Linked DNA regions of Tautonia rosea. The protein of the gene in region 1 interacts with the protein of each later gene in a pairwise test. Links are inferred from orthologs where the notes say so. Each region holds a gene or a part of one and is shown in the gene's direction. Other genes may lie near its edges. The genes, in order: lpdA and HG800_RS22085.

Region 1 (9,624 bases):
GGCCCTGATCCGCCTCGAACAATTCTATCCCTTCCCAGCCGCACTGCTGACCTCAGCCCTCGATCGCTACGCAAACGCGACCGAGTGGGTCTGGGCGCAGGAAGAGTCGCAAAACATGGGAGGCTGGTTCTTCGTGGCCCCTCGCCTTGAGGAACTGACCGGCCGGAAGTTCCAGTACGTCGGCCGAGACGCCAGCGCCAGCCCGGCCACCGGCTCGAACTCGGTTCACAACCGCGAGCAAGACGAGCTGGTCGAGGCCGCCATCGGCGCCCCCGTCCTGCCGCACCTCGTCACCGCCATGGCCGGCCGCAAGACTTCCGCCCCGGCGAGCGTCAACGGCCAGCGCTGACGCCTGGCCCGGCACCGGGGTCGACTCGGCCCCGGCCTACCCAGAACAATCATGGGAATTGCGAATGTCTTCAGGTGGCTGGGGGAGTCTCGAACCCAGCCATCCCGCCGATCGAAAGGCGCATCGCGTGGTCATGGCAGAGCTCGTAGGGGACAGCGTGACCTGGGTGCTGGAGCCGGGCGTCTTCCCCAGATCCTACGAGGCGATGCGCGACGCGGTTCTCGGGATCGGGGCCGGGGTCGTGATCTGGGAGGATGATTGGCTCCGGCAAGGGGGATGGCCCTCGCTCAGGGGCCGGGCCGTGATCTTCCACGGAAGCCTGGGCAATGCGGACGCGATCGCCCGCGGCTTGCCCTGGCAGCCGGGGGCGTTCTGCGACGCCGAGGCGTTCCGCTGCTCACGCTGGTATCCGAAGGCGAGCCGCTGGCTCTTGCATCGCCGGTGGGTCGTTGTCGCGTTGAATCAACTCGTCGACGATCCCGGTTCGGTCCTCGCCCCTCTCGGACATCCTGACGCGGTCTTCGTCCGCCCCGACAGCCCGCTGAAGCCGTTCAGCGGCCGGGTTGTGAGGCAAGACGGGCTCTCCCTGCGGGCGTTTGATCACGGCTTTTACTTCGATGACGAAACGCTGCCCGTCGTCGTCGCGCCGGTCCGGCAGGTCGAGCGGGAGTGGCGGTATGTGGTGGTCGGTCGCGACGTCGTGGCCGGGAACTCCTACGAGGCCGACGGCCGGATCGCAACCGCCGACGACCCGAACGGCGCCCCTCGACGCTTTGCGGGACAGATTGCCCGGGATCTGGAACTCCCGCAGGAGGTATCGGTGCTGGACGTTTGCGAGGCGGACGGCGATCTCCATCTCCTGGAACTCAATCCCTTCAGCGGCGCCGACCTTTACGCTTGCGATCGCCCGGCGGTCGTCGACGCGGTCTCCCGGGTCGCCCTCTCGATCGTCGGGACGACGGCCGATCCGGGCTCATCCTGATCGGGCTGTCTGAAATTTGCTCCGGAATTCCTTCCAAGATTCCCGGCCTTCGGATCGTTGAATGACAGGTGCCACCTCCGACCGCCCCGGGACGGGGACGGACGAATGCGGAGGCCGCGGATCGTCCGAGACGATGGTTGAGGAGCACGCTCATGCGGGATCGACGCCGGTTGATGGGCTGGGGAGGAGTGGTCGTGGGGGTGATCCTCGTCGGCATCGGGCACGAGGGCCGGGCGACGGGGACGGCGCTTCGGCTCGTTCAGTTCGACATTGCCCTCCACGGCAAGGTCGTGCTGAAGGCCAGTACCGGAGACAAGGGCACCCAGGGGCCGGATGTCGTCTGGCGATACCTCGATCACCTGGAACTGCGTCCCGAGAAGGGGTTTCGCGTCCAGCCCGACGCCGATGACCCGCTCCGGGCGACCCTGAGCGGGGCCATTCGCATCGAGGCGCGATACGGGGGGACGGTGACGGTCGAGTCCCTCGAACTCGTCCGGGAGCGGGCCGATCTGCCCTGGCGGGTCGCTCCGGCGGAGGTCGAGCGGACCTTCGACCTGAGGACGCGTCCCGGTTGATCGCTCGGCGGTTTCTCGAAACGGCCGGGGGGTGTCTCCCGCACGGGATCATTTCTGGTATGCTGGGTGTGGTACGCTCGACGAGGGCGGTCGATCGCCGCACGCGCCGGGTGTCTCGGCCGAGCCCTGCCAAAGCCGGCCGAAGCGATCGGATCGAGCCTCGCCCGATCGGATCGAACTGCTTGAACCAAAACACCTTGCAATCGAACCGCACCGGCCTCCCCCTCCGTGCGCCCCGGCCCGGCGATGGGATTCGGGAGGCCCTCGAACCGAGTCTTCCCGCGATGGCAGCAGTCGAGATCAAAGTGCCGAGCGCCGGCGAGTCCGTCACCGAGGGGATCCTGTCGCGCTGGCTGAAGCCGGACGGCGCGCAGATCAAGTCGGGCGAGCCCCTGTTCGAGGTCGAGACCGACAAGGCCAGCACCGAAGTGCCCGCCCCGGCCGACGGCGTCTTGAAGATCAGTGTTCCCGAAGGCGAGACCGTCGAGGTCGGCTCGACCGTCGGCACGATCGACCCCTCCGGCACCCCCACCGAGGCCCCGAAGGCCGCCAAGGCCCCCGAGGCCGTGAAGACCGCCGAGCCTGCGAAGGCCGAGGCGGCCCCCTCCCCCTCCCCTGCCCCGTCTTCGAGCGGCAACGGCCCGATGGCGGGCACGCCGTCCCCCTCGGCGCGCCGCCTGGCCGAGGAGGAGAAGGTGGACCTGGCCAGCGTCGAAGGGAGCGGCCGAGGGGGTCGGATCACCAAGGGAGACGTGATCGGCGCGGTTGAGTCGCGCGGATCGGCCCCTGCTCCGGCCGCCGCACCGTCCGCCCCTGCCCCGTCGGCCGCGCCGAGGACCGGCCGGCAAACGCGCCAGCGGCTGCCGCTCATCCGTCAGAAGATCGCCCAACGCCTGGTGCACGCCCAGCAGACAGCCGCGATCCTGACGACCTTCAACGAGGCCGACATGTCGGCCGTCATGGCCCTGAGAGGCAAATATAAAGACGCCTACAAGGAGAAGCACGGGGTCAACCTCGGCTTCATGTCCTTCTTCGTCAAGGCGACGGTCGAGGCGCTCAAGGCCTTTCCGGCGGTGAACGCTCAGATCGATGGAAACGAAATTGTTTACAACAATTACTATGACATCGGCGTGGCCGTCAGCACCGAGCGGGGCCTGATGGTGCCGGTGATCCGTGATTGCGACACCCTGTCGTTCGCCGGAATCGAACAGACGATCGCCGGGTTCGGCAAGAAGGCCCGCGAGAACAAGATCGCGGTGGACGACCTGCAAGGGGGCACCTTCACGATTACCAACGGCGGCGTTTTCGGCTCGTTGCTCTCGACGCCGATCCTCAACCCGCCGCAGAGCGGCATCCTCGGCATGCACTCGATCCAGAAGCGCCCGATTGCCGTCGGCGATCAGGTCGTCATCCGACCGATGATGTACCTCGCCCTCTCCTACGACCACCGAATCATCGACGGCCGAGAAGCCGTCAGCTTCCTCGTTCGCATCAAGGAATGCATCGAAAACCCGGAACGCATGATGCTTGAGATCTGAGGGCAGGAGGCAGGAGGCGGTAGGCAGTGGGAAGGGGACACGGAGCGCGGGAGACTCGGCGATCCAGATTGCCACGAACCCGCCACGTTCGATCGGCCAACCGTGTTCTCCCCTCCGTCTCCTGCCTTCCGCCTTTTCTGCCGACTGCCTACTGCCTACTGCCTACTGCCTACTGCCTACTGCCTACTGCCTACTGCCTACCGCCTACTTCGAGAAAGGACCAGCAGTGTCGGACCGTTACGACTTGGTTGTCATCGGCGCGGGACCGGGCGGCTATGTGGCCGCGATCCGGGCGGCGCAGCTCGGCATGAAGGTCGCCTGCATCGAGAAACGGCCGACGCTCGGCGGGACCTGCCTGAACGTCGGATGCATTCCGAGCAAGGCACTTCTCGATTCGAGCGAGCTATACGAGCTGGCCACTCACCGCTTTTCCCGGCACGGGATCAAGGTCGATGGCGTCGGCCTCGACCTCGGCGCAATGATGGGCCGCAAGGATCAGGTGGTGAAGGAGCTGACCCAGGGGGTCGGCGGTCTCTTTCGCAAAAACAAGATTGAACCTGTCTATGGGTTCGGCAAGGTCGCCGGCCCGAACGCAGTTCACGTCACATTGAATGACGGCGGCGAGCGGACCCTGGAAACCAACGCGATTCTGCTGGCGACCGGGAGCGAGCCGATCGAGTTGCCCTTCCTCAAGTTCGACGGCCAGACGATCGTCGGCTCGACCGAGGCGTTGGCCTTCGAGCAGGTGCCGGAGCATCTGGTCGTGGTTGGCGGCGGATACATCGGCCTGGAGCTGGGATCGGTCTGGAAGCGGCTCGGGGCGAAGGTCACGGTCATCGAGTTCTTGCCCCGAATCGTCCCGATCGTCGATCACGAGCTGGGCAATCAATTGTACAAGATCTTGCAAAAGCAAGGACTTGAGTTCCAGCTCGAAACGAAGGTGACCGGCGCCGAGGTCAAGAACGGCAAGGCCACTCTCTCGGCCGAGACCAAGGACGGCAAGACGCTGACGTTCGACTGCGACAAGGTACTTGTCTCGGTCGGCCGACGCGGCTATCTCGACGGGCTCGGCCTGGACGCGGTCGGGGTCGAGCACGACCCGAAGGCGGGCAAGGTGACGATCGACGCGCACTTCCGCACCACCGTCCCCTCGATCTACGCCCTGGGCGACATCGTCAGCGGGCCGATGCTCGCGCACAAGGCCGAGGAGGAAGGGGTCGCCTTTGCGGAACTCCTCGCCGGCAAGCCGGGGCACATCAATTACGAGACGATCCCGAGCGTCATCTACACCTGGCCCGAGATCGCCAGCGTCGGCCTGACCGAGGAACAGGTCAAGGAAAAGGGGATCGACTACCGCGTGGGCAAGGCCCCCTTCGTCGCCAACGGCAGGGCCAAGGCGATGGACGAGAAGGACGGCATCGTCAAGGTGCTGGCCGATGCCAAGACCGACCGCGTGCTCGGCGTGCATATCATCGGGCCGAGGGCCTCGGATATGATCGCCGAGGCGGTCGCCGTCATGGAGTTCGCCGGCAGCGCCGAGGACATCGCCCGCATCTGCCACGGCCACCCGACCCTCTCCGAGACGCTCAAGGAAGCCGCCCTGGCCGTGGACAAACGCACGATCAATTGCTGATTGATCGACACAGTTGACCCGCGCCCCGGACTCAATCACGGTGTCCGGGGTGCCCTTCCGTTGAAGACGACGCGAGACGGATCAAGGCGTGCCTTTTTGTTCCCCATCGATCAGAACCACCTGCCGCGCCTCGCGATTGGCCACGGGACGGCCTACGGTGATCACGATCGAGCCGTCCTTCGCCACCGCGTCGGCGACGTCGGGAACTCCGTTCGGATAGACAGCCGTCGCCCTCCGGAGCGGAGCCGGCCGGCCGTTGATCACGGGAGGCCCGAAGGTGACCGTCAACTCCGGGATCTCGGAGACGGGACGGAGAGGCCCGTAAATCTCGACGAAGTTGGCGATCGAAGGCTTCAGGACGAGGTTCTCTCCCGGCACACGCAAAGCACCGATGAAAATGTTCTCGTGACGCTCATGCGAGTAAACGAACGCCCCGACCCAGGTGAAGGGAGCGCCGTCGATCTCCTCGCGATCCATGCGGACGAGGCGATAGGTATACGTCCCTTTTGACCAGGCATGGGGGCGTCGGACGCTGATAAAATCACCCTCGTGCCCGGAACTCTGAAGCAGGCCCCCGGCAGAGGGTCGAATCGCGTCGAGCCTGCGCTCGCCCCACATCGAGAACAGGAAGCCGGGGCCAATGCGTCGGAGTCGCTGATCGTCTCGGGTGTAGCCGTCGGCCTGGGTCTGGATGCCGCCGTAAAAGGGGGTGTCTCCCAGGTGACCAAGTCCGATCGGAGCGATGTAAAGGTTGACCGAGGCGGGAACGTCGTCGCTGATCGCCACGTCCACCGCCAGGCTCTCAAAGGGCATGGGCGCATGAAGATCCCACCACATATCGACCAGATGCCAGGGCATCGGCGCGTACGATCCCTCGTCCCTCGCCTCCTGTCCAGGGACGATACCTGAGCCGACCGAGCCACTGACGGCAAGCATGGCAAACAGCGCCATGACAACGAATCGAGCATCTCGCATCGGTGCCGTTCCTCGAAGCGAAGCAGAACGTGAGGGAGGGCGATCACTCAGCGCAGCGCACGATCAATCCTCATCACCGCTGAGCAGGTGACGGCTCGACTGGAAGTAGCGGCGCTGGCGGGTCTGAGACGTCGGGGCATCGGCCGCGAACTGGCCGCGAAGGTCGTCGAGGTTCGCCCGGCAGAAGGGGCACTCGATGACATCGAGATGAAACGTGATGTAGTCGTGATAATCGGGATCAAGCGCCTCGATCAGGTAGCTGCCCAGGTCCTCTCGCGACGGGCAGGAAAGCCGAGCCCGCCGCCAGATGGCGCCCAGGGTGTGGATGGCGCTTTCGGGGCGGTCCTGGCGGACGTCTTCGAGGCGTTGCCGGAGCGAGGCCGAGCCGCGCAACGCCCGCTCGACGCGGGCCATCTCGGCACCCGAGAGGGATTCGGCCAGGTAGGCCCGGAGCGTCTCATCGTCGATGGCGGGGGGGGCGGGGTCGGCCATGAGGCTAGGGTTCCGTTCCGGTCCGTTCAATCAATCAGTCCAGACCGCCAAGGCTCATGCCGGCGCGGCGGGCCATTTCTTTCAGGCGGCTGATGGTCTGGAACTTGTAGCTGGCGACGGCCTGTTCGGTCAGGTCAAGATGGGTGGCGACGTCCTTGTTGGCCCACCCCTTGACGATCAAGAGTTCCAGGCAGCGCAAGCGGTTGAAATCCCCCTTGGCTTGCCAGTCCGCGATGATCTGCCCTAGGGCTTCGGTCAACAGGCGTTCCTCGGCGTCTCGGCGTTCAGAGCTTCGGGCGATGCTGCTGGCCGCTCGGGCGGGGCCGGCGACTTCTTCGAGGGGTCGGCCGTGGTCGTCGGAGCCGAACTGGTCGATCGGCCGACGCCCCTGGCGACGGAGCTGGTCGGTCAGCTTGTGGGCGGCGATCGAGAAGAGGTAGGCCTCCAGATCGCGGCGGTCGTCGAAGTTTGGCAGGCTGGTCAGGAAGCCGATGAAGGTCTCCTGCACCACGTCCTCGCTGGTCGCCCGGTCGTGCAATCGGCTATCGACAAAGGCGAGCAACCGCCCCTCGTAGCGCTCGATGAGCACCTGCCAGGCGCGCATATCGCCCTCACGAATCTGGGCGATCAACAGCATGTCGGCTTCGGAAGCGGCCATCAGACCTCGGTCGGCGTCAAGCCCTGGTGTATCGCCACCCTACGGATCAGGTCGTGACGTGTTCCCGATCATGATACGACGTGGCGGGGGGATCGAGCCAACGAATTCTCTCGGACGATGCCCGATTCTCTCCATTTTTTCCAGTCGACGGGTCGGGGTCGATCGGCCGCGAGCCGAGCCGGTTGGGATCAATCGCGAGAGAATCGTTGCGCGGCGAAGGTCATGACGTTGATGTACCGGTATCCCCCTCCGGTCGCATTGGCCAGGGTGCGCAACGGGACCGACAGCCCGGAGTCGGGGCCGATGCCGAACTCAATGGCCTGCACGCGGATCGGGCCGGCGGCTCGGATGAGCAGCTCGGCCTCGCGGTCGGTCATGTCGTCGGCGTCGGTCAGAAAAAAGATGACCTCGGGCTGCATGGCGTAGGCGGCCATCAGGGCGTCGACGTGATTCGTGCCGCCGTCGGCGGGAATGTCGGAAAGTCTCGACTCGAACCGGGCCTTGTTCGCCGAATCGGCCGGCATCATCCGGGGGCGTCCGGTCGCGTCGAGAAACGGCGTGGCCCGTTCGTTGTAGAAGACAACGCCGAATCGGGCGTCGTCGGGCAATCGGCGAAGGCTGGCGAGCAGTTCGCGCTTGGCCATGTCGATCGAGCTGCGGTTAGTCATGCTGGCCGATCGGTCGATGACGTAGACGAACGATGTGGCCCGTTCCTTCGCACCGAAGAACTCGGTCCCGGCACCAATGCCCTGCCCCTGGCCTCCTCCGGAGCCGCCGCCGTCTCCGCCGCCGCCGCCGGTGCCCGGGCCGGGCAAGACCCCGACGCCGGGCATCGTGGGCAAGGGCAAGGGCTCGGCACCGTCATTCGGAGACGCCGCGGTCGGCACGGCCAGAATCTCGTCGATCAGGGAATCGGCCACGGCGTCGGGATCGGTCATGGTCGTCGCCTGCACGTCGACCATCGCGCCGAGCCGTTCCATCTGCTCGGGGGTCAGGGTGCCTCCCAGGTCCCCCGGCCCTCCTCCGGGAGCGACCCCCGAGGCTCGGTTGTCGACCGGCCCGATTTCGCCGACCAGGCCGGGCGGTTCCTCGTCCGAGGCGCCTCGGGGCAAAACGGCCTGCAAGACGAACAGCGAGCAGACAATCAGGATGGCCCCGTGAAAGGCCGCCGAGCCGAGCAAGGCCCGCAAATCGGTCAGGGGGGATCGGCCGAGTTCAAGAGGCATGGCGCGGTCCTCCTCGGTCGGGGTCCGATCGTCGGCCGTCCGATCCCGTTGGGGACTCCAGGTGAGGACCCGAATCGGCTTCAGCCGGGCCGTCGAGGAACTCCGGAGGCGGGCCGTCGATCGCGTCTCGGAGCCGTCGCCGCGGTCGAGGACGCGTGAGGAACTGACGGACGATCACCGAAATCACGGCCGCAGCCACGATCAGGCCGACCAGCCAGTCGATCTCTCGGAACGGGCCGATCGGCTGCCAGCGGCCCCGGGCGGGGCCTCGGATCACTTCCGGAGGCTCCGGACCGACGAGCAACGGGGCCAGCCTCGGTTCGTCGGCCGCCTCGTAGCGTACTCGCTTGTGATAGGTCCCGGTAAAGCGAACGGTTCCGCCGAGAGGGGTCGGGTCGCCCCCCTCGGGCTCGGCGTAGACGAGACAGGTCGGGTTGCCGGTCTTCGAGGCGATCCAGAGCTCGACCAGCGGCGGATACTCGCCAATCGCCCCCTGTCGGAAACGTCGGGCGGCGCGACCTTCAATGATGACCCGGCGGCCGAGCCAGTCGTCGGGACGCTCCCAAAGGTCGGCGAAGGTCACGGGCATCGGGTCGGCCGCGCCCGGCTCGACGGGTTGCAGGGCCTTGCGGTAGGCGTCGAGGTCGGCCAGCGTGAGCGGATCGTCCCCAACCTGATTCGGAGCGGCCGCGAGGGGCGATCCGGCCAGGCCGATTACCAGCAACAGCAGCAGCAACCGCACCCCCCCGCAGGCGAAGCCGAGCGATCGCCGAAGCGCGGAGCGGCGCGCGATCATGGCAAGCCCCCCCCTGCCGGATCGGCGGCCGGACCGGCCAGGCGGACCGAGTCGACCCCTGCGGCCGAGCAGGAGCCGATGATCCGCGCCGCCTCCTCGTAGCGGAGGCGGTCGTCGGCTTCGAGCCGGACCTTCACCGGCTCGCCGGCCAGTTGCTCGCGATAGCGGCGGAGCCGGTCGCGGAGGGCCGCCGGATCGGGAACGGGAGCCCCCTGGAGGGTCAACGAGACGAGGTCGCCCAGCTCGTCGGCCTCGGCCCGGACGAGCAGGTCGGTCTCCAGGTCGGGCATCGAGGCGGCCGATCCGGGACGCGGGCTTCCTTCTGATGCGTCGGGAGCGGCCACCAACGCCGCCGGGGTCGCGGGCAGGTACAGGTCAATCCGCGTCTCACCGCTCGGGG
Region 2 (3,565 bases), on another replicon or contig:
GCGCAGAAACAACTCACCATGCTGCTCAATCATCTTGCCAATCCGGGGCACCTCAATAATGTCGGTCCCGATCCCCAGAATGTTCATGCGTGGTCGATCCTCTGTTCGAAGCAAAGCAAGTGTTCCGACCTCTGAAACCGGGTACGATCCCTGAGTTTATCCAAGTCAAGCCCGACTGGCCAATCGGGCCATCATTCCGCTGCCAAGCAATCGTCAATAGCCTGGCAACCAGGCAGGGGCCCCCCAAGGGAATCAGATCGCGGGAGATCCCGCTCAATGGTATACTGCCCTTCGATGCGATACGGACGTACCGGTCTCGACGTCACTCTGCCAGGGACGGATCGCTGATGGATTTGCTCTCCGATTTGACGGCCCCCCAGCGAGAAGCCGTCTCTCACGTCAATGGCCCGCTCCTCGTCCTTGCCGGAGCCGGATCAGGTAAGACACGGGTCATCACGCGAAGGGTCGCCTCGCTGCTCGGACACGGTATTCCCGGACGTCAGATCCTCGCGCTGACCTTCACCAACAAGGCTGCCACCGAGATGCGGGAACGGATTACCGCCCTGGCGCCCAATCACGGCGTCTGGGTTGGAACCTTTCACGCGCTCTGTGCGCACCTTCTGCGCGAATTCGGGCCGAAGATTGGCCTCGATCGGGGTTTCACCATCTACGACCAGCCCGACCGGCTCCGCGTCCTCAAATCGGTCATGGAGCAACTCGACCTCCTCGACGCCGGCGTTGCCCCGGAAAAGGTCGAGGCCGCCATCAGCCGAGCCAAGAACGACATGCTTGATCCCGAGACCTATCTGGCACGCCGGGGAGATGGCTCCGACCACGTCTCCGCTGTCGTGGGTCGAGTTTTCAAGGGCTATCAGAAGCGTCTCCTCGAATCGTCCGCCGTGGATTTCGACGACCTTCTCACGCACGTGGTCTCGTTGCTCCGCCAGGATCAGGACCTTCGTGCACGTCTCGACGACCGTTACCGATACATTCTCGTTGATGAATACCAGGACACCAACCTCGCCCAGTATGCCATTGTTCGGGCCCTTTCGGTCGATACGCCGAACCTTTGTGTGACTGGCGACCCCGACCAGTCGATTTACGGATGGCGAGGCGCGAACCTCAACAATATTCTCGAATTCGAACACGATTATCGCGGCTGCAAGGTCATTCGACTCGAACACAATTATCGTAGCACCAAAAACATCCTTCGAGTCGCCGATCATGTGATCCATCACAACCGTCGTCGCAAAGCCAAGGTCCTGACGACGGAAAACCCCGATGGCGATCCGGTCGAGCTCACCACCTTCGCCAACGAGACGGAAGAAGCCCAGGCCGTTGCGTCCACCGTCGCCGACCTCGCGAGAAATGGGGGCTATTCGTTTGGGGAAATCGCGGTCTTTGTTCGAGTCACTGCCCTGACCCGAGGCCTCGAATCCGCCTTCCGATCCCTCGCGATCCCGTATCAGGTGGTTGGTGGTGTCTCGTTCTACGAACGTCTCGAAGTGAAGGACGTGCTGGCCTATCTGAGCCTTCTCAACAATCCCAAGGATGACGTCGCGTTTCTCCGAGCGATCAATGCTCCACCTCGGGGACTCGGAAAGGTCAGTCTCGACCGGCTTCAGGGCCATGCGCGAGAACACGGCATTCCCCTCAGTGCTGCAGTCCGAGAAGCCGCTTCGATCGCAGGCCTGACCCCCAAGGCCCGATCCGGGCTTCGCGATTTCGTCCTCCTGATGGATGAGCTCGCCGCCCTCAGCGATCACTCCTCGGCAGAGGAGCTCACACGAAAGCTCATGAACCTCAGCGGATACCGGGACTACTGGGCCAATCAACCCAAGGGAGACGGTGAGGACCGCGTCGCCAACCTCGATGAGCTCGTTTCAGCCGCTCGCCAGTTTGACCTGGAGCATCCCGAGTCCACCGTCCTCGACTTCCTGGCCGATGTCACCCTCAGCTCTGCCGTCGATCGCTGGAAAGATGAAGGAGGAGCGGTCACTCTGATGACCCTTCATGCCTCCAAAGGATTGGAGTTCCCGGTCGTCTTCATTGTCGGCATGGAACAGGGTCTCCTCCCCCATTCCAGGGCTTCCGACAACGACGCAGAGCTGGAGGAGGAACGCCGACTTTTCTTCGTGGGCATTACCCGCGCTCAACACGAACTCCGGCTGAGTCATTGCCGAGTCCGAGAATTTCGGGGCCAACGATCGGTTGCGATCCCCTCGCAATTTCTCATGGAATTACCCGAAGGCCCGATCCGCTACCGTGACCTCTCCGGAGGTGATGGCGAAATGCCGTTCTCCTCCAGGCGAGTCTCTCGCACCTCATCCCCTCCTGAACCTCGGCCCGTCTCGGCCTCGTCTGGTGAGCGTGTTCGGTTCACCACGGCCGCCGCGCTGGCCAACCCCTCAGGGGCATCGGCACGATCCGACACGGCATCGACCATCGATCTGTCCGCGTTTCGGCCGGGTATCCTCGTACTTCATCCCGAGTATGGACTCGGGAAAATCGTCTCCATCGATGGTGCTGGTCCCAACCGCAAAGGCCGGGTCGCCTTCACCGTGGGAGGAGAGAGAACATTCGTGCTGGCCCGATCGCCCCTCCGACCAGTCAAGCGATCTTGAATCATGACGCGCGTCTCATCCCGAATTGCAGAAACGAATCGTCTTCAACTCGATGGCATCGAACCTCGTGTCTGGTGTTGATGTCGAGTCAGAAGCAAACCCTTTGTGATGACCGAACGCCCAGCTAGGAGGTCTCCGACCCGTCTCGGAGTTGTCCGATCATGATTCGCCTCGGCGTCAACATCGATCACGTCGCCACCATTCGTCAGGCCCGAGGAGGTCGCGAGCCCGATCCCGTCTGGGCCGCCGTCCTCGCCGAGCTGGGAGGTGCCGACGGCATTACCATCCACCTGAGGGAAGACCGTCGACACATCCAGGAGCGAGATCTGCGAGTCCTTCGGGAAACCGTTCGTACTCGCCTGAATCTCGAGATCTCCCTTGCCCCGGAGATCGTGTCCATTGCCATGAATGTCCGACCCGATCAAGTTACCTTCGTTCCCGAACACCGCCAGGAAGTGACAACCGAAGGCGGACTCGACCTGCTCAAGCATCGCGATCGCATCGCTGAAGCCGTTTCTCGCTGCCAGGACGCGGGAATCGAGGTCAGCCTCTTCCTCGACCCCGACCCGGCGCAACTCGAGGCAGCCGCCTCGGTCGGCGCCATCGCGGTCGAACTCCACACCGGCCGATACGCCGACGCGCTCAACCCACCTTCGCGTCAAAGGGAACTCGAAGCATTATTCGACGCCGGCCGACGGATTCGACACGACGGTCTCCTCCTTCACGCCGGACATGGTCTGACACTTCAGAATGTCGCCGACGTGGCCCGAATTCCTGGGATGCTGGAACTGAATATTGGGCATAGCATTGTCTCTCGGGCCGTCTTCCTCGGTTTCGAACGTGCCGTGGCCGAGATGAAGCAGGCCATCCAAAACGCCGTGGCCCAGCCGCCTCCGGCTCAGTGACCCCGGCAAACCCAGCAGATGCTGATCCACGAACGT

What was found.
Region 2: the proteins of lpdA (region 1) and HG800_RS22085 interact in binary tests that used the Escherichia coli proteins (3 or more experiments, as listed by UniProt). The link is inferred for Tautonia rosea from one-to-one orthologs.

Annotation. Positions count from the first base shown.
Region 1 is NZ_JABBYO010000011.1:76,606-86,229, forward strand. Bases 2,899-5,873 are described here. They hold lpdA (dihydrolipoyl dehydrogenase), read left to right. Parts: upstream 2,899-3,670; coding sequence 3,671-5,077; downstream 5,078-5,873. Other genes in these bases: odhB (2-oxoglutarate dehydrogenase complex dihydrolipoyllysine-residue succinyltransferase), read left to right, coding at 2,899-3,444; HG800_RS19110 (DUF3472 domain-containing protein), read right to left, coding at 5,159-5,873. Outside these bases: HG800_RS19085 (2-oxoglutarate dehydrogenase E1 component), read left to right, coding at 1-349; HG800_RS19090 (ATP-grasp domain-containing protein), read left to right, coding at 483-1,331; HG800_RS19095 (hypothetical protein), read left to right, coding at 1,484-1,906; more of odhB, read left to right, coding at 2,191-2,898; more of HG800_RS19110, read right to left, coding at 5,874-6,052; HG800_RS19115 (hypothetical protein), read right to left, coding at 6,116-6,544; HG800_RS19120 (RNA polymerase sigma factor), read right to left, coding at 6,579-7,202; HG800_RS19125 (vWA domain-containing protein), read right to left, coding at 7,391-8,428; HG800_RS19130 (hypothetical protein), read right to left, coding at 8,418-9,224; HG800_RS19135 (ExbD/TolR family protein), read right to left, coding at 9,221-9,624. UniProt on the Escherichia coli protein: Lipoamide dehydrogenase is a component of the glycine cleavage system as well as of the alpha-ketoacid dehydrogenase complexes.
Region 2 is NZ_JABBYO010000015.1:118,497-122,061, reverse strand. The notes cover bases 1-2,985. They hold HG800_RS22085 (ATP-dependent helicase), read left to right. Parts: upstream 1-347; coding sequence 348-2,624; downstream 2,625-2,985. Other genes in these bases: HG800_RS22080 (pyridoxine 5'-phosphate synthase), read left to right, coding at 2,786-2,985; acpS (holo-ACP synthase), read right to left, coding at 1-87. In the rest of the region: more of HG800_RS22080, read left to right, coding at 2,986-3,529. UniProt on the Escherichia coli protein: A helicase with DNA-dependent ATPase activity. Unwinds DNA duplexes with 3'-5' polarity. Translocates on single-stranded DNA with 3'-5' polarity. Initiates unwinding more efficiently from a nicked substrate than double-stranded DNA.